DNA from 2 places in the Enterobacter adelaidei genome. Region 1 is predicted to be linked to the other one. Evidence: predicted binding sites of a transcription regulator. Region 1 holds the regulator's gene; the other holds the start of a gene.
The links. The regulator PhoB, encoded in region 1, activates phosphate uptake and scavenging genes when phosphate is short. The targets are predictions, from matches to a motif close to CTGTCATAAAACTGNCNNAT.

Region 1 (15,240 bases):
TGCCCTTATATGCGCTGGCAAATCCTTTCTGGGATAGCGATGCCGCACTGATTGAGGCCGGACGTGAGTTGCTGGAGAGAGGGGCGGATGTGTTGATCCTGGACTGTCTTGGCTTCCACCAGCATCATCGCGATTTACTGCAGAAGGCGCTGGATGTGCCGGTGCTGTTATCCAATGTTCTGATGGCTCGCCTGGCTTCAGAGCTTCTGACGTAATGATTTTGCGTGACAGGTGATGAGCATGACCCCTATAGTGAATTTTTATCTAAAAATATAAGGGCCAGTTCATGCTTCAAAGTAACGAATACTTTTCCGGTAAAGTGAAATCCATTGGTTTTACCAGCAGCAGCACTGGCCGCGCCAGTGTCGGTGTCATGGCCGAAGGGGAATACACTTTTGGTACGGCCGAAGCGGAAGAGATGACGGTCGTTAGCGGTGCGCTCAACGTCCTACTGCCGGGTGAAACGGAATGGAAAGTTTACGCAGCCGGGCAAGTTTTCAACGTTCCTGGCCACAGCGAGTTCCATCTGCAGGTTGCTGAACCGACCTCTTATCTGTGCCGCTATCTGAAATAAAAAATAAGCCGGGTGGCGCTAACGCTTACCCGGCCTACGCTTTGCCTGTTATCTTTGCGCTTCGCCGCCGAGACCTTCCACCAGATTCTGAATCAACGCGGCCAGTTCCCCGGTCATCAGGATGAAGTCCGCGTCAAAGCGCTGGGCGTAATCTTCCCGGTCGATGTCTTCATTCTGATCGCGCAGTTCATCGCAGAACTTCAGACGTTTCACTGAACCGTCATCGCACATCATAAACTGAATCCGCTGCTGCCAGTCGAGCGCCAGTTTGGTCACCACTTTGCCCGCTTCGATGTGTACGGCAATCTCGTCGCTCACCAGATCCTGTTTCTTCGCGCGGATCACGCCGCCATCTTCCAGCAGGGCTTTCAGCTCGGCCTCATCGAGGATCTGGAAACCTTGCGCGGCAGCACCGCTGCGTACCCACTCGGTCAGGGTCAGCTCGATTGGTGTTTCCAGCGCCAACGGTACGACCGGCAGGGAGCCGATGCTTTTGCGCAGCAGAGCCAGCGTATCTTCTGCTTTTTTGGCGCTGGCGCAGTCCACCATAATCAGCCCGTTAACGGTATCGATCCACATCATGGTCTGGCTGAAGCGGCTAAAGGCGCGCGGCAGCAGAGAGTGCAGAACTTCGTCTTTCAGCGAATCTTTTTCGGTTTTCTTCAGCTTGCGACCCTGTTCGGCTTCCAGCTTGAAGATCTTCGCTTCGAGCGCCTGTTTAACCACCGGCGTTGGCAGAATTTTCTCTTCTTTACGGGCGCAGACGATGATTTGACCCGTGCTGCTGGCGTGGGTCAGTGCATCGCTTTGTGAACCCATTGGCGGAACCCAACCGGTTTTTGCCATATCCTGGCTACCGCAAGGGGAAAAGGTGTAAGCGGCTAACTGTTTTTCCATCTCTTCTGCACGCAGCGAAACGTCGCGGCTGAGACGGTAAACCATCAAATTTTTGAACCACAGCATGATAATTTCCACGGCCTTGTCGTTAAATCAGCGGGCATGATAACGAATTGTCGCATCGCTTGCATTGCTAATCGGGAAGCGTGCTTCTACTCTGTTGATAATCAAAATAATGAGGAGAGTTTTGTGCGTATTGGGATTGATTTGGGCGGCACCAAAACAGAAGTCATCGCACTGAGCGAGCAGGGGGAACAGCTGTTCCGCCACCGTCTGCCTACGCCGCGCGATGATTATCACCAGACTATCGAGACGATCGCGAGACTGGTTGAAATGGCAGAGCAGGCGACAGGACAAACCGGCTCCGTCGGAATGGGGATCCCTGGGTCGATCTCGCCTTATACCGGGGTGGTTAAAAATGCCAACTCGACGTGGCTAAACGGTCAGCCTTTTGATAAAGATTTGAGCGCGCGTCTGAAGCGCGAAGTGCGTCTGGCCAACGACGCTAACTGTCTGGCGGTTTCAGAAGCGATTGACGGCGCGGCTGCCGGTGCCCATACCGTTTTTGCCGTCATCATCGGTACCGGCTGCGGTGCAGGCGTGGCCTTTGGCGGGCGTGCCCATATCGGGGGTAACGGTACGGCGGGCGAGTGGGGACACAACCCACTGCCGTGGATGGACGAAGATGAGCTTAAATACCGCGCTGAAGTACCGTGCTATTGCGGCAAGCAAGGTTGTATTGAGACGTTTATCTCCGGTACCGGTTTTGCGACCGACTACCACCGTCTGAGTGGTCAGCCGCTTAAAGGCAGCGAGATCATGCGTCTGGTCGAAGAACAGGATCCAGTGGCAGAACTGGCGCTCCGCCGCTACGAAATGCGCCTGGCGAAATCGCTGGCGCACGTGGTGAATATTCTCGATCCGGACGTGATTGTGCTCGGCGGCGGCATGAGCAACGTCGACCGCCTGTACAGCACGGTCCCGAATCTGGTGAAACAGTGGGTGTTTGGCGGCGAGTGTGAAACCCCGATCCGCAAAGCGCTGCACGGTGATTCCAGCGGCGTGCGCGGCGCGGCTTGGTTGTGGCCGGAATAAAAGCAAAGAGTGTTTATTCCCTCTCCCTGTGGGAGAGGGTCAGGGTGAGGGCACCAGACTGCACCGCCCCCATTCACTCCACCGCATACTCTTTATCCAGCCTGCTGTATCCCAGCCCGTTGATCTTTTTCACTTTAATCTGCAAAGGAATACGCTCTTTCATCGCCTCGACGTGGCTGATCACACCGATAGTTTTCCCGGTGGCGTTTAGCGCGTCGAGGGCATCCAGCGCGGTATCCAGCGTTTCGCTGTCGAGCGTGCCGAACCCTTCATCCAGGAACAGCGAGTCGATCCGCGTTTTGTGACTCACCAGATCGGAAAGTGCCAGCGCCAGCGCCAGGCTGACCAGGAAACTTTCGCCACCAGAGAGCGTACGGGTGTCGCGCACGGCATCCGCCTGCCAGGTATCGACCACTTCCAGCTCCAGAGCATCGCTGGCTTTGCGCTGCAGCAGATAACGCCCGTGCAGGCGGTTAAGTTGCTGGTTAGCAAGCCAGACAAGATTGTCCAGCGTCAGCCCCTGGGCGAACTTGCGGAACTTGTCGCCGGTACTGGAGCCGATAAGCGCATTCAGGTACCCCCAGTCGTCTGCCAGACGGCTGGCCTCTTCAATTTGCTGCATTAAAGCCAGTTGGTGCAGGCGGTTATCGCTATCCTGCTTAAGCTGCTGGCGGATCTCTCCCTGCCGCGTGGTGTTCTCACGAAGCTGCTGCGTCAGTTGCTGGAGCTGGATCTGCAGGCCTGGTGCATCGGCGTCGAGCCCTTCTGGCCGCTGTGCCTGGTGCGCCTGCAACTGTTGGTTTGCCTGTCCGGACAAGGCGGCTGCCTGCTGTATCTGGTTTTCCAGCGATTGCTTCAGATGATTGAGGTGTTGGAGCATGTTCTCATCCAGCAGAGCGGCAAGGAACGCATCTTGATCGGCAAAACAGCTTGCCGACAGGGCCTGGGTGAATTGCACCTGCGATTGCTGCAGGCGCTCACGCTCCAGCGTTTCCTGCTGCTGGTGTGCCGCCAGTTGGCTCTGCAGAGACACGCATTCGTCGTGGATCGCGCGCCAGTTGTCAGGAATGGCGGGTTCGGTCTCTTCACTGTTGGTGACCGGAAGTGCGTCAAGCAGTGGCTTCAGGGCGTTTATACGTTCCTGAATCGCACCCTGCTGTGTCTGTTTCTCCTGCCACTGTGCGAACTCCGTTTCACGGGCGTTCAGCCAGGTGGCCTCAGTACCTTCGTCAGGTACGCTGAGTGAAAGTGCGGCCAGGGCGCTTTCCAGTCCCTGACGTGTTGTCGCCAGTTGCTGCTGATACTGGCGTTCCTGCTCTTCCATTTCGTTGAGCTGGTTTTGCAGCGTCAGACGCTGGCTGAGCTGATAAAGCTGGCGTTCATAGTGCTCCTGTTCGCTCATCCAGATGGCAATATCTTCCTGAATATTCAGCGAAATATTTAATGCCGCGCAAACCTCCTGCCACTCTTTAGTGAGCGCTTGCTCTTCCTGAGAGAGTGTCTGCGCTTCGCCTGACTCGCGCTGGATCTGTTGAGCCAGGGCATTAACCTGGCCCAGAACCAGCAGCCCTTCCTCTTTTAGCGAGGCGACCTCTTTTTCCAGGGCATCACGGCGGCGCTGATTATCAGTGAGTTCAAGCGCTTGATATTTCTCCACGGCGGGATGTTCGCTGGAGCCGCACAGTGGACAGGGTTTACCTGCCTCAAGCTGAGAACGATAGCTTTCCAGATCTTTAATCGTCGCTTCACGTTCACACAGGGCTTTCAGGTCCAGATAGTGCTGGTTTTTCTCTTTGTATTGCTGGCGACGTAGCGTCAGTGTTTCATTGAGTTTTACCTGCTCAGCCAGGGCCTTCTGCACGCTTTCACCGTTCTGGTGCAGGCGTTTTTGTAGCGGCTGATAGCGGGCATGGAGCGAGGTCAGACGTTGACGCATCGTTCGTGACTGCGCCTGTTGTTCCATCGCTACTGCAACCTCATCCGCCGTCAGCGTCAGGGTTGTTTCCGGCAGGGCGGCCCGTTTATGGCGTAATTCAGTGAGGCGGACGGTCAGGGCAGTAAGCTGATTTTTATCACGGCTAAGCTGAGCGAAGTGTGCTCGCCAGCCTGCCATTTCCTGTCCCCATAAGCGGAATCGATCATGTTCTGCCTGCCACTGCGTCAATACCGTTAATTCGGTCTGCAACTGCTCATGGGTACGAATGGCGGTATTACGGATACGCGAGCGCAGCGCGGTTTTATCGTGTAAGCGAGTATTTACTTCGATAATTCGCTGCTGGGTTTGAGCCAGACGCGAGGCTTGCTCTTGCTGGTGCTCCCAAAGCGGTCGAAGCTGAGCGGCGGGTTGAGCAAGCTGGAGCTTTGCCAGGTCAGGCGCGGCGTCGGTCAGCGCCTGCTGTGCCTGCTGTTGTAACACGCTTACGCGCTGTTGCTCGCGAAGAAGCTCATCATGGCGCGTAAGCCACTGATAATCTTTCTGCTGGCGCTGTTGCTGTGCCAGCAGTGTTTTCTCTTCGTCAGTAAGTGCCTGTAAACTTTGCTGTAACTGCTGCTGTTGCTCTTCGCTCAACAGCACCACACTAGCGACCTGTGCTTCACGCAATTCAAGCTCACTGTGTGCTGCTTTGTGTTTCTCAAATACCATTGCGGAAATCTGGCCGTAGATCTCCGTGCCGGTTAACTCTTCCAGTAATTCGGCACGCTCTTTCGGTTTGGCGTTGAGGAAGGCCGCGAACTGGCCCTGAGAGAGCAACATTGAGCGAGTGAAACGCCCATAGTCCAGCCCGGTGAGCGAGGCGGTGAGCTCCAGTTTATCTTTCACCTTATCGGCGAGGATTTTACCGTCTTCGCACTGCGCCAGTTCGACGCGAGGCGCTTGTAAGTTCCCGTCTGCCTGGTTCCTTGCCCGGTTCTGGCTCCAGAAGGCGCGATAAGCCACACCTTTGACTTCAAACTCGACTTCCGCCAGACATTCAGCGGTATCGCGTGTCATCAGGTCGTTTTGCGATTGTGACACGGTATTCAGACGAGGTGTTTCGTGATATAGCGCCAGACAGATGGCGTCGAGCAGGGTGGTCTTGCCTGCACCGGTCGCACCGGTAATGGCAAATAGCCCGTTGCTGGCAAAGGGCTCAGCGGTAAAGTCAATTTTCCACTCGCCCTTGAGTGAGTTGAGGTTTTTCAGACGCAGGCTCAGGATTTTCATGCGTTCTCTTCCTCGTTATTCAGAGCGTGGAGCGTATGGGCGAACAGCTCGTTCAGCCGGGCGCGTTTTGCATCGTCCATCTCTTCCTGGGCCAGTCGGCGTTCAAAAACCTCTTCGACTTTAAGTTCACTCAGCGTTTCGCGCTGAGCACTCAGCAGGATTTTTTCGCGCTGCTCGCGACTACGGCGTACCAGTAAAACCTCGACAGGAAGATCTTCCGTCAGCGCCTGAATTTTTCGCTGCATATCATGCAGATAGTCGTCTGTGGTGATTTCGATATCCAGCCAGACGGGGGGGTTAAACGCAATGCCACGCCACTGTTCAAGCTGGGAGGTGATGGCATCAAGGTCACCCTTCAGCACCGCCAGCGGCTGGGTAACAGGGACTTCCAGCGTTTCGACGGCGCTGAGTTTACCTCCGTTAAAACTCACCAGATGCACAGATTTGGCTTTACCTGTCTCATCAAAACTCAGCGAAATGGGCGAGCCACAATAGCGAATGTGTTCGCAGCCACCGATCATCTGCGAGCGGTGGATATGCCCTAGCGCAATGTAGTCGGCAGGCGGGAAATTTTGCGCCGGGAACGCATCCAGCGTACCAATATAAATGTCACGTACGGCGTCACTTTTACTGGCTCCGACGGTGGTGAGATGCCCGGTCGCAATCACCGGAATGAGCTGTTCGCCGCGCAAGGTACAGGCATCGGTATATTGTTGGTGATAATAGTCAGTGATGCTCTGCAACAGATGCTGCTGTTTTTCTCCGCCGGACATCCCGGCCTGGCTCTGCACGATATCGCGTGGGCGCAGGAAGGGAACCGGGCACAGCACCGCCCCCGGTGTACCGTCACGTTTTTTCAGGATCTGCGGCGCATGCCCGGCACTGGCCACCACGGTAGTGTTCAGGAAGGCCAGGATGTCGCGGGATTCATTCAGCGTGGCGACGGAGTCGTGATTACCGGCGACAATCACCAGATGGCAGCCTGTATGCTGCAGATTTACCACGAAGCGGTTGTACAGCTCACGCGCATAGCTTGGCGGCGAGCCGGTGTCGAAAATGTCACCCGCGACAATAATCGCATCCACTTCGCGCGATCGGGCCGTATCCAGCAGCCAGTTCAGGAACGCTTCATGCTCAGCTGCCCTGCTTTTGCTGTAAAAGTTTTGACCCAGATGCCAGTCCGAAGTGTGAAGTATGCGCATAGGAGATCCGTGGCGAAAAAAGATGTTGGCGATTATAAACATTCAGGGGCGGAAAATAACCGCTGTAATAAAACAACAGTTTGCCATTTATAGTGGTAAGGTTTTTCATAAATCTGTCATAAATCTGACGCATAATGACGCCGCATTACAAACTTGTAACTTAAATAAGATAAGACAGGGCAAAGTATGGCGAGACGTATTCTGGTCGTAGAAGATGAAGCTCCAATTCGTGAAATGGTGTGCTTCGTGCTCGAACAAAATGGCTTCCAGCCGGTTGAAGCGGAAGATTATGACAGCGCGGTGAACCAGTTGAATGAGCCCTGGCCCGATCTGATTCTGCTCGACTGGATGTTGCCTGGCGGCTCTGGACTGCAGTTTATCAAACACATTAAACGTGAAGCGATGACCCGCGATATCCCCGTTGTCATGCTCACGGCACGTGGTGAAGAAGAGGATCGCGTGCGTGGGCTTGAAACGGGTGCCGATGATTACATTACCAAGCCGTTCTCCCCGAAAGAGCTGGTTGCTCGTATCAAAGCCGTAATGCGCCGCATTTCACCGATGGCAGTGGAAGAGGTGATTGAGATGCAAGGTCTGAGCCTTGACCCGACCTCACACCGCGTCATGACGGGCGAAAACCCGCTCGACATGGGGCCTACCGAATTTAAACTTCTGCACTTCTTCATGACTCACCCGGAACGCGTTTACAGCCGCGAACAGTTGCTGAATAACGTCTGGGGAACTAACGTGTATGTCGAAGACCGGACGGTTGACGTCCATATCCGCCGCCTGCGAAAAGCGCTGGAACTGAGCGGCCACGATCGCATGGTGCAGACGGTCCGCGGCACGGGTTATCGTTTTTCTACCCGTTTCTGAACAATGACAGGAGTGTGACGCGTGCTGGAACGTCTGTCATGGAAAAGGCTCGTCTTTGAACTGATCTTATGTTGTATTCCGGCCTTCATTCTGGGGGCCTTTCTTGGACATCTGCCGTGGTTTCTGCTGGCCTCGGTCACCGGGCTGCTGATCTGGCATTTCTGGAACCTGTTGCGCCTCTCCTGGTGGCTATGGGTTGACCGAAGTATGACACCGCCGCCGGGAAGCGGCAGTTGGGAACCGCTGCTTTACGGTTTGCATCAGATGCAGATGCGTAATAAAAAGCGCCGCCGCGAACTGGGAAGCCTGATCAAGCGTTTTCGCAGCGGGGCGGAGTCGCTGCCGGATGCGGTCATTCTGACGACCGAAGAAGGGACAATCTTCTGGTGTAATGGTCTTGCGCAACAGTTGCTGGGGTTGCGCTGGCCGGATGATAATGGCCAGAATATCCTCAACCTTCTGCGTTATCCTGAGTTTGCGCAGTATCTAAAAAAGCGTGATTTTACCGGTCCGCATAATCTGAAACTCAATAATGGTCGCCATCTGGAAATCCGCGTGATGCCCTACAGCGATCGGCAGTGGCTGATGGTGGCGCGCGATGTCACCCAGATGCACCAGCTGGAAGGCGCGCGACGCAACTTCTTCGCGAACGTGAGCCACGAATTACGTACCCCGTTGACCGTACTTCAGGGTTACCTGGAGATGATGCAGGAGCAAACGCTTGAGGGCGCGCCACGTGAAAAAGCGCTGCACACCATGCGCGAGCAAACGCACCGTATGGAAGGTCTGGTGAAACAGCTGTTGACGCTCTCAAAGATCGAAGCGGCGCCAACGCTTGCGCTGAATGACACCATTGATGTCCCCATGATGCTGCGGGTGGTGGAGCGTGAAGCACAGACGCTAAGCCATAAAAAGCACCACCTGACTTTTGAGGTCGACAATACGCTGAAGGTTCTGGGCAGTGAAGATGAGTTGCGCAGCGCCATTTCCAACCTGGTGTATAACGCGGTGAATCATACGCCGGAAGGGACGGAGATCGTGGTGCGCTGGCAGCATACCCCTACGGGTGCTGAATTTAGCGTCGAGGATAATGGTCCGGGGATTGCTCCGGAGCACATCCCGCGTCTGACCGAACGCTTCTATCGCGTGGATAAGGCGCGATCGCGACAGACAGGGGGAAGCGGTCTGGGGCTGGCGATTGTAAAACATGCCGTCAATCACCATGAAAGCCGCCTCGATATTCAGAGTACCCTGGGTAAGGGAACCCGCTTTAGTTTCGTGATCCCGGAACGATTAATTGCCAAAAAGATCGCCTGATAACGGGTGTGTCATTTTATCTTTCCACGGGTCAGCGTTTGCTGGCCCGTTTGCTTTGCAGTCAAACGAAACGCGAATGAATTTTATACGGCTGACTGTTTTTTGTTCGCATGATTAGCCATGGGTTTTTCTGATAATTAGCGTATTGTGCTGGTATGTTTTTTCATGGTGGCATATTGTTCTGGTTTTGCGATCCCACCTTGCCTTTAAACGTTATAAGCGTTTAAATTGCGCCCCAGATACTGTCAGACCGACTGTATTTGCGTGGTAAATCGAAAAACTATTCTTCTCCACGCCAGGACGGGAGCATTTCCCGCTGAAATTGAGCAATTTTTCGGCTGTATCTTCCCACCAGGGAAATCGAAAAGCTCAATGTTTTCAACACCACATCCACAGGCAGTAAGGTTTTATGACCCATCACTTAAAATCGCGTGACATCATCGCGCTGGGCTTTATGACATTTGCGCTGTTCGTTGGCGCAGGCAACATCATTTTCCCTCCAATGGTTGGTTTACAGGCGGGTGAACACGTCTGGACTGCTGCATTTGGTTTCCTGATTACTGCTGTGGGTTTACCGGTACTGACCGTTATCGCCCTGGCGAAAGTGGGTGGCGGTGTTGATAGCCTCAGCACCCCGATCGGCAAAGTGGCGGGTGTTCTGCTGGCAACCGTCTGCTATCTGGCAGTGGGCCCACTGTTTGCGACCCCGCGCACGGCGACCGTTTCCTTCGAAGTGGGCATTGCTCCTCTGACCGGTGACGGCGCGATGCCGCTGTTTATCTACAGCCTGATCTACTTCGCGATTGTGATTCTGGTTTCTCTCTATCCGGGCAAGCTGCTGGATACCGTAGGTAACTTCCTGGCTCCGCTGAAAATTGTGGCGCTGATTGTGCTGGCGGTTGCGGCGATTGTCTGGCCGGCAGGTCCGATTAGTGACGCCATGGATGCCTACAAAAATGCCGCATTCTCCAACGGCTTTGTGAACGGCTACCTGACGATGGATACGCTGGGCGCAATGGTGTTTGGTATCGTCATCGTTAACGCCGCGCGTTCCCGTGGTGTGACCGAAGCACGTCTGCTGACCCGCTACACCATCTGGGCTGGCCTGATGGCCGGCGTGGGCCTGACGCTGCTCTATCTGGCGCTGTTCCGTCTGGGTTCCGATAGCGCCATGCTGGTTGATCAAAACGCGAATGGCGCGGCTATTCTGCATGCTTATGTTCAGCACACCTTCGGCGGTGCGGGCAGTATGCTGCTGGCAGCGCTCATCTTCCTGGCATGTCTGGTGACCGCCGTTGGCCTGACCTGCGCCTGTGCGGAGTTCTTTGCGCAGTATCTGCCGCTCTCTTACCGCGCACTGGTATTTATTCTCGGCATCTTCTCCATGGCGGTGTCAAACCTCGGTCTGAGCCACCTGATTCAGGTCTCTATTCCGGTGCTGACGGCTATCTACCCGCCGTGTATCGTGCTGGTGGTACTGAGCTTTACTCGCCCGTGGTGGAATAACTCCTCACGAATTATTGCGCCAGCCATGTTTATCAGCCTGATTTTTGGTATCCTTGACGGGATTAAAGCATCAGCTTTCGCAGAAATTTTGCCAGCCTGGACACAGCGTCTGCCGCTGTCCGAACAAGGCCTGGCCTGGCTGATGCCTACCGTTGTTGCACTGGTTCTGGCGGTTATCTGGGATCGTGCTGCAGGGCGTCAGGTCGCATCGAACGCCCATTAATCAACGGCAACAAACTGTTTAACCACGGGGCTTAAGGCCCCGTGGTTTTTTGTTTTTTTCGTGTTGAATGGCAAGATTTTAATGGAAAGCACTAACAAACTTAAACGTGGGCTGAGCACGCGCCACATCCGCTTTATGGCGCTGGGCTCCGCTATCGGTACCGGTCTTTTTTATGGCTCGGCAGATGCCATTAAAATGGCCGGTCCAAGCGTTCTGTTGGCCTACATCATCGGCGGTGTAGCGGCCTATATCATCATGCGTGCCCTCGGGGAGATGTCGGTTCACAATCCGTCAGCCAGTTCATTCTCTCGCTACGCGCAGGAAAACTTAGGTCCGCTGGCCGGGTTTATTACCGGCTGGACCTATTGCTTTGAAATCCTGATTGTGGCGATTGCCGATGTGACCGCGTTTGGTATCTATATGGGGGTCTGGTTCCCGGCGGTACCGCACTGGATTTGGGTGCTGAGCGTGGTGCTGATCATCTGCGCGGTTAACCTGATGAGCGTGAAAGTCTTCGGTGAACTGGAGTTCTGGTTCTCTTTCTTTAAGGTCGCCACCATCATCATCATGATTGTTGCCGGTTTTGGGATCATCATCTGGGGGATTGGTAACGGCGGTCAGCCCACCGGTATCCATAACCTCTGGAGCAACGGCGGCTTCTTCAGTAATGGCTGGCTCGGCATGGTGATGTCGCTCCAGATGGTGATGTTTGCCTACGGCGGTATTGAGATTATCGGTATCACCGCCGGGGAAGCGAAAGACCCGGAAAAGTCGATTCCGCGCGCCATCAACTCGGTGCCGATGCGCATTCTGGTGTTCTATGTGGGCACGCTGTTCGTGATCATGTCCATCTACCCGTGGAACCAGGTGGGCACTAACGGTAGCCCGTTTGTACTGACCTTCCAGCATATGGGCATTGCGTTTGCTGCCAGTATTCTGAACTTTGTCGTGCTGACAGCGTCGCTTTCCGCGATCAACAGTGACGTCTTTGGCGTGGGGCGTATGCTGCACGGCATGGCGGAGCAGGGCAGTGCGCCAAAGGTATTTGCCAAAACCTCACGCCGCGGTACGCCGTGGGTCACCGTGGTGGTGATGACCGTGGCGCTGCTGTTCTCGGTTTACCTGAATTACATCATGCCGGAGAACGTCTTCCTGGTAATTGCATCGCTGGCGACCTTCGCGACGGTGTGGGTGTGGATTATGATCCTGCTGTCACAGATTGCATTCCGCCGTCGTCTGTCTCCGGATGAGTTGAAAGCGCTGAAGTTCAAAGTGCCGGGCGGTGTGGCAACGACCGTGGTTGGCCTGCTCTTCCTGGTCTTTATCATCGCCCTGATTGGCTACCACCCGGATACCCGTATTTCCTTATACGTCGGCTTCGCGTGGATCGTCCTGCTACTGGTTGGCTGGATGTTTAAATGCCGCCGTGACCGTCAGCTGGCGGAAGCACAGTAATGTTAATGCCCGACGATGTCGGGCATTTTTTCTCCTCCCCCATCCTCCTCCCCCAATAAACCGCATCATGATGAGCTAACCTTAACCACCCTGTGGCAAGGTGACGTCAATTTCATCAAAGGGGATTCGTGATGTTAAACGCCTGGCACCTTCCGGTTGCCCCATTTGTTAAGCAAAACAAAGACAACCTTGTGATTACGCTCTGGCTGACGGGGGAAAATCAGCCTGAACGCGTGACGCTACGCGCCGAAATTGATAACGAAGAGACCGCGCTGAAAATGCACAAACAGCGTAGCCAGCCGCAGCCGGGTATCACAGCCTGGCGGGCAAATATCGACTTGCGCAGCGGGCAGTCACGCCGGCGCTACAGTTTCAAACTGCTGTGGAACAACCGTCAGCTGTGGTTTACCCCGCAGGGGTTTAGCCGTTTCCCTCCGGCCCGTCTTGAGCAGTTTGCCGTTGATTACCCGGATAACGGACCACAATGGGTTAACGATCAGGTCTTTTACCAGATTTTCCCGGATCGCTTTGCCCGCAGTGAAAAACGCACTGCTGACCAGGATAAGATCTATCACCACCATGCCGCGGGCCATGACATTATCCTGAAAGCGTGGGATGAACCCCTGACCGCGCAGGCGGGCGGTTCGACGTTCTACGGCGGCGATCTCGACGGTATCAGCGAAAAGCTGCCGTACCTGAAAAAGCTCGGCGTGACGGCGCTGTATCTCAACCCGGTGTTTAAAGCTCCGAGCGTACACAAATACGATACCGAAGATTATCGCCACGTTGACGCGCAGTTTGGCGGCGACGAAGCGTTATTGCGCCTGCGGCAGAACACCAGAAATGAAGGTATGCGCCTGATTCTGGACGGTGTGTTTAACCACAGCGGAGATTCACACGCGTGGTTTGACCGTCATAATCAGTCGATGAGCGGAGCATGCCATAACCCGGATTCACCGCAGAGAAGCTGGTATAGCTTTAATGAGGAGGGACGAGCGCTGGACTGGCTGGGTTATCCGAGCCTGCCAAAGCTGGATTTCCAGTCACCTTCTCTGATCGATGAAATCTACGGCGGTGAAGACAGCATTGTGCGCCACTGGCTGAAAGCACCGTGGAATATGGATGGCTGGCGCCTGGATGTGGTGCACATGCTGGGGGAAGCGGGCGGGGCGCGGAACAATATTCAACACGTCGCGGGTATTACCCGCTCTGCAAAAGCGGCTCAGCCAGAGGCGTTTGTGTTTGGCGAGCATTTTGGCGATGCGCGCCAGTGGCTGCAGGCCGATGCGGAAGATGCGGCGATGAACTATCGTGGCTTTACCTTCCCGCTGTGGGGATTCCTCGCGAATACCGATATCTCCTACGATCCGAATCACATTGATGCCGAAACCTGTATGGCGTGGATGGATAACTACCGCGCCGGTCTGTCGCATCAGCAGCAACTGAGAATGTTTAATCAGCTGGATAGCCACGATACGGCGCGCTTTAAATCCCTGCTTGGCAAGGATGTGGCGCGTCTGCCGCTGGCGGTCACCTGGCTCTTCACATGGCCAGGCGTACCCTGTATTTACTACGGTGATGAAGTAGGGTTGGACGGTAACAATGATCCCTTCTGCCGCAAAACCTTCCCGTGGCAGCCAGCGAAACAGGACAAGGTGCTGTTCAGCCTTTATCAGCGGTTGGCGAAGTTACGTAAACAGCACCAGGCATTACGCTATGGCGGATGCCAGGTGGTGTACGCCCACGACAACGTGGTGGTGTTTGTCCGTGTTTATAACCAGCAGCGCGTGCTGGTGGCGATTAACCGGGGTGAGGCCTGTGAAGTGGTGCTGGATGACTCCCCATTGCTGCACGTGAAGGCGTGGCAATGTAAGGAGGGTAAAGGGACTCTTCAGGAAGGCATACTCTCATTACCTGCAATTTCTGCTTCCATCTGGTTCGGTAATTAATCTCTGTCTGCAACCGGTACGGTGTACGGGTTGCAGAATATTTCCCTGTGTTGTTCGGTTTTATTCAACAGAGGGGACAAATATCTTTACTATTCGCTCAGTCAATTCTCGCTATACTCAATTTGCTTTATCAGTCAGGGCCCTTTCTCATATAGCACACCGAATGTTTACTTTTAACTCATTGTTTAAAAGGTACTTTTATGTCTATTCGTGAACTGATTGACCCATCCAATTCCGCACTGATTTTTATCGATCACCAACCGCAAATGTCCTTTGGTGTCGCTAATATTGACCGTCAATTGCTGAAGAATAATACGGTAGCACTGGCGAAAGCCGGCAAAATTTTTGATGTTCCTGTTATCTACACGTCGGTCGAAACGAAAAGCTTCAGCGGCTATATCTGGCCAGAATTGCTGGCGGTTCATCCGGATGTCAAACCCATTGAACGTACCTCGATGAACTCCTGGGAAGACGATGCGTTTGTTGCGGCAGTTAAAGCAACGGGCCGTAAGAAACTTATCATCTCAGCCCTGTGGACCGAGGTTTGCCTGACTTTCCCGGCGCTGATGGCGCTCGACGAAGGCTTCGAAGTGTACGTGGTAACCGATACGTCCGGCGGTACATCCGTTGATGCGCACGAACGAGCGATTGACCGTATGGTTCAGGCCGGGGCCGTACCGGTGACCTGGCAGCAGGTGTTGCTTGAGTACCAGCGCGACTGGTCACGCAAAGGCACTTACGACGCGGTAATGGACCTGGTTCGCGAGCACAGCGGGGCTTATGGCATGGGCGTTGATTATGCCTACACCCTCGTTCATGGCGCGCCAGAACGTAAAGCGTAAACCTTTCAGGGCGGGGTTCTCCCGCCCATCAATGACCAGGGAGCTTTTATGGCGCAAACATCACATGTGACGCTGGTGATTACTCACACGTTACTTCCG
Region 2 (15,240 bases), 2.2 Mb from region 1:
GAACAGTGGGGCGCCAATCGCCTGTGACGTTTCGTAATTTTCACTTTTGAAGCCGTACGTTCCCGCAATACCGCAGCAGCGGGAATCCAGCACCGTCAGCTCCAGCCCAGGAATTAAGCGTAGCAATTCAAGCGTATAGAGCGACCAGCCCATTTTTTCCATGTGGCAGGGCGTGTGATACACCACTTTCAGCGGCAATTTCCCCAGCGGCAACGTCTGCCCGCTATCCAGTTTGCGCCACAGGAAGCGTGTTGCCAGTTCAATGTGCTCACGCAGCCCGGTGTTATCCACGTCCAGCAGATGCGGGTACTCATCGCGCAGGGTGAAGGTACAGGTAGACGAGGTGGCCAGCACCGGAATCCCCTTGTCGATGATGGCTTCACGCAGTGAGGTGACATTGCTTTTGGCCTGCTTGCGCGCTTTATCCGTAAATCCGTTGGCGATAAGTGGTACACCGCAGCATTTTTCCTTACTGAGTAACTGAACGCCCGTCCCCATCGCATTCAGCACTTTAAGCAGATCTTTACCCAACTGCGGGTAGTTGTAATTCACATAGCAGCCATGGAAGAACGCCACCTGTTCGGCATACTGCGCCTGTTGCGCCGCGACGGATTTATACCAGCGACGGAAGGTACCGTGAGAATATTTCGGCAGGCTGCGGTGATGGTCTATTTTAAGCGTCGCATCCAGCAGCTGGCGCACCGGTTTGAGCGCGGTCGCCGCATTCACCAGCGGGGCGAACGGCGTCGAGATGCTCCCCATCAAATCGGTGTGACTCAGAATAGCATCCCGCAATGAGGGCTTTTGCGTGCTATAGCGCGCCCGGGCGCGCTGGATAATGTCGCCAATGTTGACGTCCGACGGACAGGCAACTTCACAGCGTTTGCAGTTGATGCAGTACTTCAGCGCCTCATCATACAGCTTGCCGTCTTTCAGTCGCAGACGCTCACCGTCCGGCCCGGCCTGTTTCGGACCCGGATAGCGTGGATTTACGCCGCTGACCGGGCAGACGGTAGTACACACAGTGCATTTAATGCAGCTTTCAAAACGGGTATCGTTCATTGTTCAGCCTCCATGCGCTGGCTAATTTGCTCTGCCACATACAGCGCCGTCACGGCGCAGACCCCGCCACCGCAGCCCTGGGCGATAGGATCATATCCGCCAAGAAGCGAGCCGATAGCAAAGAGATTCCTGACTGACTTACCCGAAAGTTGCGGGTGCAGGTGGTTATCGACAATGACGCCGAACTGTTGCCAGGGTTGTGGCGTGAAGAAATCACTCTGATACCAGTCCGCGCGGGAGGCGCTTTGCCGGACATCCAGCCCCATTATGGCTTCGCGGATGCCGTCCCGACTGCTCAGCAGCCCGTTACTGAAGAAGCTGCCGCTTGCCAGCACCGTAAAGCGGGCGCGAAGCGGAATATCATCGTGGTTGCGCGTCCAGATTTCGCTCACTTCCCCGTCAGCCAGGGTGATTTTTTTCACCTCATCACCCGCCATCCAGACGCCACCCTGCGCAACAAATTTGCGCTGGAGCTGGGTATGCAGGCGAATACCGGGAACCGACGGGGGCAGCGTCGGCAGTAAACCGAGTGTGCAGGGTAGACGATCGGACAGCCAGCGCCAGAGTCGATTGTCGTTTAAGCCAAAGCATGCGGGCATAAACAGCGCATCGCACCCTTCTGCAAGCGGTTTGAGCGCCTCATAGAGCAGCGGCCATCTCTCTTCATTATCGAGAAAACGGGCAATATTCACCGCGCGAAACTCGCTCGGGTTATCGCGCAGGACATCAAGCTCAGGCAGCTCTATTTCTGCCGTTTCAGCGTTTATCCCCTGGCGACAAAGTGATGCCGCCGCGAGATGGGGCTGAAAATCCAGAAAACCGCTAATACCGACCACCCGCACACGTGCTGAGTTGAACGGCGCGACGGGCACCTCCTCCGGGCTGAGCCAGGCGGAGCGTAGGGTGCCGAGTGGTGTAACGCGCTGATGATTTTGCCTGGCGCTTCCCTGCAGACGTGCGCCGCAATCCGCCAGTAGCGCTTCGGTTTCCAGGGCAAAACGATCGATATGCTGCGCGCCAGTCAGATGATAAGGATGCTCTGGCGGAAGTTGTTCGCGGTACCTTTCGTCCACCAGATCCAGCGAGCCCGACGAGAAGTGCAGGGCGCTCTGGCCCCGGGTGATAATAGCGCAGCGTAGCCCCTGCTTCGTGAGTTTGATGCCACAGAGCAGACCCGCCAGCCCGCCGCCGACGATCGCGGTATCAAATTTCATCGTGTTGCTCCTTCTCCAGACCGCACAGCCCCTGGTAGACCCAGCGGGTAAATTCACTTTCACGCAGAGCATCGCCCCAGGCGACAGGCTGAATGCCTTTCCAGCGCTCGTTTAAAAAAGCACTGAGTTGATCGAGCGACTGGGTCGCGGTGGTGGTATGAAAGCGTTGCAATAACCCGGCGGCACGGCAGGCGCACAATTCACCCTGACACGTCCCCATTCCAACCCGGGTGCGGCGGCGGAGATCGAGCAGAGAATTGACGGTCAGATTTTCCACCGCATATTGTACTTCGCCCGCGGTTACGGCTTCGCACTCGCAGACCAGGCTGCGACTAAGCCGGCCTTCGCCCAGCCAGACCGGCGTCCTGTCACCATGACGATAGATAGCCGAACCGCGCAGGGGAGCGGGCAGGGAGATAATTTTTTGCAGCGTCTTCTCGGTAGACTGACGTGAGCCGGGCAGGGGCTGTTCTGCCGTTTTGCACGGCTCGGTGTTGCCCAGTTTGCGGCAGACGGCATCGGTTGCCCATTCGGCCATCAGACGATAGGTCATCAGTTTGCCACCGGTGATGGTGATAAACCCTTCCATGCCGTCGCGTTCAGCATGATCGAGCAGCACAATGCCCCGGCTGACGTTACGCCCGCTTGGGTCGTTATCGCTGGCAACTAACGGACGCACACCCGCGTAGGCGCGCAGGATCCGGGTCTGCGCCATCACCGGGACCAGTTTTTCCCCTTCACGCAGCAGAATATCCACTTCTTCAGCAGTGACGCGGTTGTAATCAATCTCGCTATAGTCCACGTGGGTTGAGGTGGTACCGATTAATGAAATGGTATCGCCCGGAACCAGAATATCGGCATCAGACGGTTTACGGCAGCGGTTAATCACATGGTTATTGATGCGATGGTCGAGGATCAGCAGCGAGCCTTTTGCCGGAAACATGCGAACGGACAAGTCGGCATACTCCGCAATCCGCTGCCCCCAGATCCCCGCTGCGTTGACGACCACGGAAGCATACAGTTCACTGTGTTCATTATATTGCGTATTAAAAAGCCGCACGCCACGGACGCGGTTACCTTCCCGGATAAGCCCGGTCACTTCATGCCCGGTCAGGATGTGCGCGCCATGTTCGCGGGCATCAAGCATATTGGCGGCCGTCAGGCGGAAGGGATCAACCGTGCCGTCTGGCACTTTTACCGCCCCTGTCAGGATCGGGTTGACGGAGGGCTCAATGCGCCGCGCCAGGGCCGGGTCAATGGCCTCGGCCTGAATCCCCGCCGCGCGACAGGCGGTAATGAAGGTAGCCTGAAAGGCGAGATCGTCTTCGGGAAGCGTGATAAACAAGCCGTCTGTAGGTTCAATGCAGTGGCGAGCAATCCGTCGCAGGATTTGGTTTTCGGCAATACATTCACGAGCCGATTCGCCATCGGTAACGGCGTAGCGGGCACCGCTGTGAAGCAGGCCATGATTGCGCCCGGTGGCGCCTGTCGCAATATCATGGCGCTCCAGAAGCGTGACGCTCAACCCCCTGAGTGCGCAATCACGTGCGATGCCGGCACCGGTCGCACCGCCGCCAATGATAATCACATCGCTGTAGCGTGGATCGTGAATTGTCATTGTCATCCCTCTGTGTTCGTTTTTTTACCATTTAGCCACATGAAAACTATGGTTTGTTTGATTTCGAACACAAACGAGCGAAATTCGAAAGTGAAACGTGATTTCATGCGCTTTTTTGCGCATTCTGTCATATTTCTGTAACAATCTGTGCGTTGATTCACAGTAACAATCACCGTGATTTCTTAACATCGCCGCCTCTCTGGAGTATGGGGCAGTAAAACCCCTGTAAATTCAATACATGGCCACGGAGGCTGTCATGCTCAGTATCTTCAAACCCGCGCCGCATCGTGCGCGTCTGCCTGAGGCAGAAATTGATCCGCTATACCGTCGTCTGCGTTGGCAAATTTTCCTGGGGATTTTCTTCGGGTACGCGGCGTACTACCTTGTGCGTAAAAACTTCGCCCTCGCCATGCCGTATCTGGTGGAGCAGGGCTTTTCGCGGGGGGATTTAGGGTTTGCGCTGTCGGGAATTTCGATTGCCTACGGTTTTTCCAAATTCATCATGGGTTCCGTGTCGGATCGCTCGAACCCGCGTGTGTTTCTGCCAGCCGGTCTGATCCTGGCGGCTGCGGTGATGTTGTTTATGGGCTTTGTGCCGTGGGCAACCTCCAGTATTGCCATCATGTTCGTGCTGCTGTTCCTCTGCGGCTGGTTCCAGGGAATGGGATGGCCACCATGCGGACGCACCATGGTGCACTGGTGGTCGCAGAAGGAACGTGGCGGCATCGTGTCGGTATGGAACTGTGCGCATAACGTGGGAGGCGGTATTCCACCGCTGCTGTTCCTGTTGGGGATGGCCTGGTTCAACGACTGGCACGCGGCGCTCTACATGCCTGCTTTTGGTGCTATCGTCGTGGCGATTATCGCTTTCGCGCTGATGCGCGACACGCCTCAGTCCTGCGGTTTGCCTCCGATCGAAGAGTACAAAAACGACTATCCGGATGATTACAGCAAGGAGCACGAAGAAGAGCTGACGGCAAAACAGATCTTCATGAAGTACGTCCTGCCGAACAAGCTGCTGTGGTACATCGCGGTGGCAAACGTGTTCGTTTACCTGCTGCGCTACGGCATCCTCGACTGGTCGCCAACCTACCTGAAAGAGGTGAAGCACTTCGCGCTGGATAAATCCTCCTGGGCCTACTTCCTGTACGAATATGCCGGGATCCCAGGCACGTTGCTTTGCGGCTGGATGTCGGACAAAGTGTTTAAAGGCAACCGTGGCGCGACGGGCGTGTTCTTTATGACTCTGGTGACCATCGCCACCGTGGTGTACTGGCTTAACCCGCCGGGCAATCCGGGTGTGGACATGGCCTGCATGATCGTCATCGGCTTCCTGATTTACGGTCCGGTAATGCTGATTGGTCTGCACGCCCTGGAGCTGGCGCCGAAAAAAGCGGCGGGCACGGCGGCAGGCTTTACCGGCCTGTTTGGCTACCTCGGCGGGTCGGTCGCGGCAAGCGCCATTGTGGGCTATACCGTTGACTTCTTCGGCTGGGACGGCGGCTTTATGGTGATGATTGGCGGTAGCGTGCTGGCGGTTCTGCTGCTGATTGTTGTGATGATCGGCGAAAAACGTCACCACGCTGAAGTGCTGGCGCGTCGTCAATAAGGAGCATTGCGATGAAATTAACTCAGTTAGCTACCAGTCTGCTGCTGGCAGGCCTGATGACAGGCTCCGCGCTGGCGGCAGATAAAATCGTTATTGCCCACCGCGGCGCAAGCGGCTATCTGCCGGAGCATACGCTCCCGGCAAAAGCGATGGCCTATGCGCAGGGCGCGGATTACCTGGAGCAGGATCTGGTGATGACGAAGGACGACCAGCTGGTCGTCCTGCATGACCACTATCTTGACCGCGTGACGGACGTGGCGGAGCGTTTCCCGGACCGCGCCCGCAAAGATGGCCGTTTCTACGCCATCGACTTCACGCTGGCGGAAATTCGCTCGCTGAAATTTACCGAAGGCTTTGAGCTCGAAAACGGCAAAAAGGTGCAGGTTTATCCGGGACGCTTCCCGATGGGCAAATCTGACTTCCGGATCCATACCTTCCAGGAAGAGATTGAGTTTGTTCAGGGGCTGAACCACTCAACCGGTAAAAATATCGGTATCTACCCGGAAATCAAAGCGCCGTGGTTCCACCACCAGGAAGGGAAAGACATTGCGGCCAAAACGCTGGACGTACTGAAGCAGTACGGATACACCAGCAAAAAGGACAAGGTGTATCTGCAGTGTTTTGACGCCGCTGAGTTGAAGCGCATCAAAACCGAGCTGGAGCCGAAGAGGGGGATGGATCTCAATCTGGTGCAGCTGATTGCCTATACCGACTGGAACGAAACCCAGGAGAAGCAGCCGGACGGGAAGTGGGTGAACTACAACTACGACTGGATGTTTAAGCCGGGGGCGATGAAGCAGATAGCGCAGTACGCCGATGGCATCGGGCCGGATTATCACATGCTGGTGGCGGAAGGCTCAACGCCGGGGCACGTGAAGTTGACGGCGATGGTGAAAGAGGCGCATGCCAGCAAGATGCAGGTCCATCCGTACACGGTGCGTGCAGACCAGTTGCCGCCGTATGCCACGGACGTGAATCAGCTCTACGACGTGCTGTATAACCAGGCGGGCGTGGACGGACTGTTTACGGATTTCCCGGATAAAGCAGTGACGTTCTTAAAATAGAAAAAGGGCCGTAAGGCCCTTTTTTACATCTCGATCTCGATATCGCCTTTTGCCCGGCAGCAGCAGGGCAAAATTTCCCCTTCACTGATAAAGGCCAGCGGCTCGGTCAGCCAGTCCACCTGGCCGGTCACCAGACGGCAGCGACAGGAGCCGCAATAGCCTTCACGACACTGATACTCAACCGCCACCTGGTTCGCCTCAAGCGCCACCAGCAGAGAAGGGTGCTCTTCCTGACACAGCACTTCGGTGCCAGAAAGACGTAGCGTTACGCGTGTCATCAGAGCTGGAAGTTGCTCAGGTCGTCAGTATCAACTTCGGAGTCAATCTGACCGACCAGGTAAGAACTCACTTCCACTTCCTGCGGCGCAACCTGCACGTTATCGGACACCAGCCAGGTGTTGATCCACGGGATGGGGTTGGAGCGCGTCTGGAACGGCAGGTCGAGACCGACAGCCTGCATACGGATGTTGGTGATGTACTCAACATACTGGCACAGAATGTCTTTGTTCAGGCCAATCATGGAGCCGTCGCGGAACAGGTAGTCTGCCCACTCTTTCTCCTGCTGGGCCGCCAGCACGAACAGGTCATAGCACTCCTGTTTGCACTCTTCGGCGATTTCCGCCATTTCCGGGTCGTCCACGCCGCTGCGCAGCAAGTTCAGCATGTGCTGGGTGCCGGTCAGGTGCAGGGCTTCGTCACGGGCGATAAGACGGATGATTTTGGCGTTACCTTCCATCAGCTTGCGTTCGGCAAAGGCGAAAGAGCAGGCAAAGCTCACGTAGAAGCGAATGGCTTCCAGCGCGTTGACGCTCATCAGGCACAGATACAGCTGTTTTTTCAGCGCACGCAGGTTCACGGTAACAGTTTTGCCGTTCACGTTATGGGTGCCTTCGCCCAGCAGATGCCAGTAACTGGTCATCTCGATCAGTTCGTCGTAGTAGTGAGCAATGCCTTCTGCGCGTTTCTGGATCTGCTCGTTAGTGACGATATCGTCAAACACCACCGCCGGATCGTTAACGATATTGCGAATGATATGGGTGTAAGAACGGGAGTGGATCGTCTCAGAGAACGCCCAGGTTTCCACCCAGGTTTCCAGTTCCGGAATGGAGATCAGCGGCAGCAGCGCCACGTTCGGGCTGCGGCCCTGAATGGAGTCCAGCAGTGTCTGGTACTTCAGGTTGCTGATGAAGATATGTTTTTCGTGATCCGGCAGCGACTGGTAATCAATACGGTCGCGGGAGACGTCAACCTCTTCCGGGCGCCAGAAGAAGGAGAGTTGCTTTTCAATCAGCTTTTCGAAGATGTCATATTTTTGCTGATCGTAGCGTGCCACGTTGACTGGCTGGCCGAAGAACATCGGCTCTTTGAGCTGGTCGTTTTTCGTCTGTGAAAAGGTGGTGTATGCCATGAATTGGAGTCCTGTCTTACGAAATAAAGGCGGGGAAATCCCCGCCCTTTATTAGATCTTACATGCGCCGCTTTCGCAGCCATCGTCCTGAATTGACGGTACAAGGTCGTCCTGCGCGTCTTCTGCACCATCTCGGGTGTTGTGATAGTACAGGGTTTTCACGCCAAATTTATAGGCAGTGAGCAGGTCTTTCAGCAGTTGCTGCATCGGTACCTTACCTGACGGGAAGCGCGTTGGGTCGTAGTTGGTGTTTGCAGAGATCGACTGGTCGATAAACTTCTGCATGATCCCAACCAGCTGCAGGTAGCCGTCGTTGTTTGGCATTTCCCACAGCAGCTCGTAGTTGTTACCCAGCGTCTCGTAATCCGGCACCACCTGGCGCAGAACACCGTCTTTCGACGCTTTAATGCTGACGTGGCCGCGAGGTGGCTCGATACCGTTGGTGGCGTTAGAGATCTGCGAAGAGGTCTCAGACGGCATCAGGGCAGAGAGCGTGGAGTTACGCAGGCCATAAGTCTTAATGGATTCGCGAAGGCCTTCCCAGTCCAGATGCAGCGGCTCGCTGACAATCGCGTCCAGATCTTTTTTGTAGGTATCGATCGGCATAATGCCTTTCGCGTAGGTGGTTTCGTTAAACCACGGGCACGCACCTTGCTCTTTCGCCAGCTCGTTGGACGCTTTCATCAGATAATACTGAATAGCTTCAAACGTCTGGTGGGTCAGGTTGTTGGCGCTGCCGTCAGAGTAACGCTTGCCGTTTTTCGCCAGCCAGTAGGCAAAGTTGATCACGCCAATGCCCAGGGTACGACGACCCATTGCACCACGTTTAGCGGCCGGGATTGGGTAATCCTGGTAGTCCAGCAGGGCATCCAGCGCACGAACCGCCAGCACGGCCAGCTCTTCCAGCTCGTTGAGGCTCTTAATCGCACCCAGGTTGAACGCAGACAGCGTACACAGCGCAATTTCACCGTTTTCGTCGTTAACATCGTCCAGCGGCTTGGTCGGCAGGGCGATTTCCAGGCACAGGTTAGACTGGCGCACTGGCGCAACAGCCGGATCAAACGGGCTGTGGGTGTTGCAGTGGTCAACGTTCTGGATGTAGATACGGCCGGTAGAGGCACGTTCCTGCATCATCAGAGAGAACAGGTCTACCGCTTTCACACGCTGTTTACGGATACTGTCGTCTTTTTCGTATTTGGTGTACAGACGTTCGAACTCATCCTGATCAGCGAAGAACGCGTCGTACAGGCCAGGGACGTCAGACGGGCTGAACAGGGTGATGTCTTCACCTTTCAGCAGACGGGTGTACATCAGTTTGTTGATCTGTACGCCATAGTCCATGTGACGCACGCGGTTGCCTTCCACGCCACGGTTGTTTTTCAGTACCAGCAGGCTTTCCACTTCCAGGTGCCACATCGGGTAGAACAGGGTCGCAGCACCGCCGCGTACGCCGCCCTGAGAGCAGGATTTAACCGCCGTCTGGAAGTGCTTATAGAACGGGATACAGCCGGTGTGGAATGCTTCACCGCCGCGAATTGGGCTGCCCAGAGCACGGATGCGACCGGCGTTGATACCGATACCAGCACGCTGGGAAACGTATTTCACAATGGCGCTGGAGGTGGCGTTGATAGAATCCAGGCTGTCACCACACTCGATCAGCACGCAGGAGCTGAACTGGCGGGTAGGGGTGCGCACGCCAGACATGATTGGCGTAGGCAGAGAAATTTTGAACGTGGATACCGCATCATAGAAACGCTTCACGTATTCCAGACGGGTTTCACGTGGGTAGTTAGAGAACAGGCAAGCGGCCACCAGAATATAGAGGAACTGGGCGCTTTCGTAGATCTCACCGGTCACACGGTTTTGAACCAGGTATTTGCCTTCGAGCTGCTTCACCGCCGCGTAGGAGAAGTTCATGTCGCGCCAGTGATCGATAAACCCGTTCATCTGCTCGAACTCTTCTTCCGTATAGTCTTCCAGCAGATGCGTGTCGTATTTGCCCAGCTCAACCATTTTCACTACGTGATCGTAAAGCGCAGGCGGCTCAAACTGGCCGTAGGCTTTTTTGCGCAGGTGGAAAATGGCCAGGCGTGCAGCCAGGTACTGATAATCCGGTGCTTCACGGGAGATCAGATCCGCCGCCGCTTTAATGATGGTTTCATGGATATCAGACGTTTTGATGCCGTCGTAGAACTGGATGTGAGATTTCAGTTCAACCTGGGAGATAGATACGTTGTTCAGTCCTTCTGCTGCCCAGTCGAGAACTCGATGGATTTTGTCCAGATTGATACGCTCGGTGGTACCGTCGCGCTTTGTCACCAGCAGACTCTGATTCATGTGGGTTTTACCTGTCCGTGAAATAAAAAATATCCCCCGTTTATCCACAGATCCGTCTTGTGACTAACTCTGTGGATAAATACTACATATAGGGGGTTTGCGATAAGAAAAACGCTATATGGTGAGTATTCTAGTATCGATTCTTTTCAGCACAAGGGTTGATTTTGACGTTAAATTGAGGTTGTGAAAGCGTAAAAAAGGCTAAGTCCTCGTACCGTAAGGCCTGGAAGACATGTCAATAATTAAGAAAAAAAATTCAAAATTTGATCGAGTGCTGATTTCTTCTACGGGCGGTCAGAATTGCGCAACATGATGTCGCGCAATCTTTATAAGAATAACAGATGACGTTAGTCGTTTTTGGCAGTTGTATGCAACATATAGTTAACATCCACGCCCGGTGCGAGTTTGAATTTATCGGTCAATGGATTGAAATGCAGACCGGTGATGTGTTGCTCTTTAAGCCACGTCTGGTCAACCCAGCTCAGTAACTCAGCAGGCTTAATGAATTTCTTCACGTCGTGTGTCCCTTTCGGCACCATGCGCAGCACATACTCTGCGCCGACGACGGCCATCAGCCAGGCTTTACCATTACGGTTGATGGTCGAGAAGAAGACTTGTCCACCGGGTTTCACCAGTTTTGCGCAGGCGTGCACCACGGACTGCGGATCGGGAACGTGCTCCAGCATCTCCATGCAGGTCACCACATCGTACTGATGCGCATGTTTGGCCGCGTGCTCTTCCACGGTTTCCTGCACGTATTCCACCTTTATGCCGGACTCCAGGGCATGGAGACGGGCAACCTGCAGCGGCTCAAAGCCCATGTCCAGACCCGTGACAGTCGCCCCTTCGCGCGCCATGCTCTCTGCCAGGATACCGCCACCGCAACCGACATCGAGCACTTTCTTACCGAACAGACCGCCGGAACGCTCCGCGATGTAGCCCAGACGCAGCGGGTTAATACGGTGCAGAGGTTTGAACTCACCCTCGAGATCCCACCAGCGGGACGCCACCGCTTCAAATTTGGCAATCTCTTCATGGTCAACGTTGTGAGACACCGGGGATTTTTCGGCATTCATGGGCGCTTTTACTCCTTATTTAGCAAGACGAATGAGTATATCAGGCAATCCCTGTGAATAAAGCGTATAGGTTTACCTCAATCACCTCGGCTGTGTTATAATTTGCGACCTTTGAATCCGGGATACAGTAGAGGGATAGCGGTTAGATGAGCGACCTTGCGAGAGAAATTACACCGGTTAACATCGAGGAAGAGCTGAAGAGCTCCTATCTGGACTATGCGATGTCGGTCATTGTTGGCCGTGCGCTGCCGGACGTCCGCGATGGCCTGAAGCCGGTACACCGTCGCGTACTATACGCCATGAACGTATTGGGCAATGACTGGAATAAAGCCTACAAAAAATCTGCCCGTGTCGTTGGTGACGTAATCGGTAAATACCATCCTCATGGTGATTCCGCGGTGTACGACACTATCGTCCGTATGGCGCAGCCATTCTCGCTGCGTTACATGCTGGTAGATGGTCAGGGTAACTTTGGTTCTATCGACGGCGACTCCGCCGCGGCAATGCGTTATACGGAAATCCGTCTGGCGAAGATTGCCCATGAGCTGATGGCCGACCTGGAAAAAGAGACGGTTGATTTCGTTGATAACTACGACGGCACGGAAAAAATTCCTGACGTTATGCCAACGAAAATCCCTAACCTGCTGGTGAACGGTTCGTCCGGTATCGCCGTCGGTATGGCAACCAACATTCCGCCACACAACATCACGGAAGTGATCAACGGTTGCCTGGCGTATATCGACGATGAAGACATCAGTATTGAAGGGCTGATGGAACACATCCCGGGCCCGGACTTCCCGACGGCGGCGATCATCAACGGTCGTCGTGGTATTGAAGAAGCGTACCGCACCGGTCGCGGCAAGATTTACATCCGTGCCCGCGCTGAAGTGGAAGCGGACGCCAAAACCGGCCGTGAAACGATCATTGTTCACGAGATCCCGTATCAGGTGAACAAAGCGCGTCTGATTGAAAAAATCGCCGAGCTGGTAAAAGAAAAACGTGTTGAAGGTATCAGCGCGCTGCGTGATGAGTCTGATAAAGACGGCATGCGCATCGTGATTGAAATCAAACGCGACGCGGTGGGTGAAGTTGTTCTGAACAACCTGTACTCCCAGACTCAGCTCCAGGTTTCCTTCGGTATCAACATGGTTGCACTGCACCATGGTCAGCCGAAGATCATGAACCTGAAAGAGATCCTGAGCGCGTTCGTGCGTCACCGCCGTGAAGTGGTGACTCGTCGTACCATCTTTGAACTGCGCAAAGCGCGCGACCGTGCGCACATCCTTGAAGCGCTGGCGGTTGCCCTGGCTAACATCGACCCGATCATCGAACTGATCCGTCGTGCGCCAACCCCGGCAGAAGCGAAAGCGGCACTGATTTCCCGTCCGTGGGATCTGGGTAACGTTGCAGCAATGCTGGAACGTGCGGGTGATGATGCTGCGCGTCCTGAGTGGCTGGAACCCGAGTTCGGCGTGCGTGACGGTCAATACTACCTGACTGAACAGCAGGCCCAGGCGATTCTGGATCTGCGTCTGCAGAAACTGACCGGCCTTGAGCATGAAAAACTGCTCGACGAATACAAAGAACTGCTGGAACAGATTGCTGAGCTGCTGCACATCCTGGGTAGCGCAGAACGTTTGATGGAAGTGATCCGTGAAGAGCTGGAGCTGGTCCGCGATCAGTTCGGCGATGAGCGTCGCACCGAAATCACCGCGAACACCGCGGACATCAACATCGAAGACCTGATCAACCAGGAAGACGTTGTTGTGACCCTGTCTCACCAGGGCTACGTGAAGTATCAGCCGTTAACCGACTACGAAGCACAGCGTCGTGGCGGTAAAGGTAAGTCTGCGGCACGTATTAAAGAAGAAGACTTTATTGACCGCCTGCTGGTAGCGAACACTCATGACACGATCCTCTGCTTCTCAAGTCGTGGTCGTCTGTACTGGATGAAGGTCTACCAGTTGCCGGAAGCGAGCCGTGGCGCGCGTGGTCGTCCAATCGTTAACCTGCTTCCGCTGGAAGCGAACGAACGTATTACCGCCATTCTGCCGGTACGCGAGTACGAAGAGGGTGTGAACGTCTTTATGGCGACCGCCAGCGGTACCGTGAAGAAAACCGCGCTCACCGAGTTCAGCCGCCCACGTTCTGCGGGTATCATCGCTGTGAACCTGAACGAAGGCGATGAGCTGATTGGCGTGGATCTGACCTCCGGTTCGGATGAAGTGATGCTGTTCTCTGCGGCCGGTAAAGTGGTGCGCTTTAAAGAGAACGCCGTCCGTGCAATGGGTCGTACCGCTACGGGCGTTCGTGGTATCAAGCTGGCTGGCGAAGACTCTGTGGTTTCCCTGATTATTCCGCGCGGTGAAGGGGCTATCCTGACCGTGACGCAGAATGGTTACGGTAAACGTACGGCGGAAGGGGAATACCCAACCAAGTCTCGCGGCACGCAGGGCGTTATCTCTATCAAAGTCACCGAGCGCAACGGTTCTGTTGTGGGCGCGGTTCAGGTAGATGATACCGACCAGATCATGATGATCACCGATGCCGGTACGCTGGTGCGTACGCGCGTTTCTGAGATCAGCGTGGTGGGTCGTAACACCCAGGGCGTGATCCTCATCCGTACTGCGGAAGATGAAAACGTTGTGGGCCTGCAGCGTGTTGCAGAGCCGGTGGATGACGAAGAGCTCGACTCTATCGACGGAAGCGCAGCAGAGGGCGACGATGAAATCGCGCCAGAAGCCGACACCGACGATGATGCAGCGGATGACGCTGACGAGTAATGTCTCCTGATGCAAATAGGGCCGGATTCCGGCCCTTTTCTTTTGCAGATGCAGACAAGTGAACGTTGCGACAAGGCGCGTTTACCGCTACCTTAAACCCATTCTTTTTGACCCCGACGGCGGAGCCTCGCCCCCTTGAAATACCTCGTCTCCTTTCGTACTACGCTGAAAGTTTCTCGCTATCTGTTTCGGGCGCTGGCGCTCTTGCTTTGGCTACTGGTGGCATTGTTCTCGGTGTTTTACATCGTTAACGCGCTGCATCAGAAAGAAGCGGAGATCCGCCAGGAGTTTAATTTAAGCTCCGACCAGGCCCAGCGCTACATTCAGCGAACGTCTGATGTAATGAAGGAGCTGAAGTACATTGCTGAAAATCGTCTGACGGCGGAGAACGGTATTCTTGCTCTTCGCGGTCGTAACGACAAAACCGAAGTCCCGGACTTCCAGCCGCTGTTCCCGGATTCCGATTGTTCCACCATGAGCAATACCTGGCGTGGATCGCTGGAGTCTCTTGCCTGGTTTATGCGCTACTGGCGCGACAATTTTTCTGCTGCTTATGATCTCAATCGCGTGTTCCTGATTGGCAGTGAAAATCTCTGCGTGGCGGATTTTGGCCTGCGCGATCTTCCCGTCGAGCGTGATGATGCGTTGAAAAGCCTGCACGAACGCATCGTGAAATACCGCAACGCACCGCAGGATGAACGCGGCAATAACATCTTCTGGATAAGCCAGGGCCCGCGCACGGGGGTGGGTTATTTCTACGCCCTGACGCCGGTGTATCTGGGCAATCGCCTGCAGGCGCTGCTGGGGATTGAACAAACCATTCGTATGGAAAACTTCTTCACCCCAGGCAGTCTGCCAATGGGGGTGACTATTCTTGATGAAAATGGACATCAGCTTATCTCCCTTGCCGGGCCGGACAACCGTTTAAACGTCGATCCGCACTGGATGCAGGAGCGATCGTGGTTTGGTTATACCTCGGGGTTCCGCGAACTGGTGCTGAAGAAGAGCCTGCCGCCTTCGTCGCTGAGTATCGTCTATTCGCTGCCGGTGGATATGGTGCTTGAGCGGA

Region 2: a site for PhoB is predicted at 4,019-4,038, ahead of glpT (glycerol-3-phosphate transporter). Genes of this name have one in related genera too.

The regions. Positions count from the first base shown of each region.
Region 1 covers NZ_CP154353.1:941,958-957,197, forward strand. Annotated here, with positions in the region: gene AAHF05_RS04605 (AroM family protein) at 1-215, shown strand, start outside; gene ppnP (pyrimidine/purine nucleoside phosphorylase) at 287-574, shown strand; gene rdgC (recombination-associated protein RdgC) at 623-1,537, opposite strand; gene mak (fructokinase) at 1,661-2,566, shown strand; gene sbcC (exonuclease subunit SbcC) at 2,640-5,771, opposite strand; gene sbcD (exonuclease subunit SbcD) at 5,768-6,973, opposite strand; gene phoB (phosphate response regulator transcription factor PhoB) at 7,160-7,849, shown strand; gene phoR (phosphate regulon sensor histidine kinase PhoR) at 7,871-9,166, shown strand; gene brnQ (branched-chain amino acid transporter carrier protein BrnQ) at 9,576-10,895, shown strand; gene proY (proline-specific permease ProY) at 10,977-12,350, shown strand; gene malZ (maltodextrin glucosidase) at 12,482-14,299, shown strand; gene AAHF05_RS04660 (hydrolase) at 14,500-15,141, shown strand; gene AAHF05_RS04665 (antibiotic biosynthesis monooxygenase) at 15,190-15,240, shown strand, end outside.
Region 2 covers NZ_CP154353.1:3,135,075-3,150,314, reverse strand. Annotated here, with positions in the region: gene glpC (anaerobic glycerol-3-phosphate dehydrogenase subunit GlpC) at 1-1,062, opposite strand, end outside; gene glpB (glycerol-3-phosphate dehydrogenase subunit GlpB) at 1,059-2,276, opposite strand; gene glpA (anaerobic glycerol-3-phosphate dehydrogenase subunit A) at 2,266-3,894, opposite strand; gene glpT (glycerol-3-phosphate transporter) at 4,151-5,503, shown strand; gene glpQ (glycerophosphodiester phosphodiesterase) at 5,515-6,567, shown strand; gene yfaE (class I ribonucleotide reductase maintenance protein YfaE) at 6,591-6,845, opposite strand; gene nrdB (class Ia ribonucleoside-diphosphate reductase subunit beta) at 6,845-7,975, opposite strand; gene nrdA (class 1a ribonucleoside-diphosphate reductase subunit alpha) at 8,027-10,312, opposite strand; gene ubiG (bifunctional 2-polyprenyl-6-hydroxyphenol methylase/3-demethylubiquinol 3-O-methyltransferase UbiG) at 10,660-11,388, opposite strand; gene gyrA (DNA topoisomerase (ATP-hydrolyzing) subunit A) at 11,535-14,171, shown strand; gene rcsC (two-component system sensor histidine kinase RcsC) at 14,307-15,240, shown strand, end outside.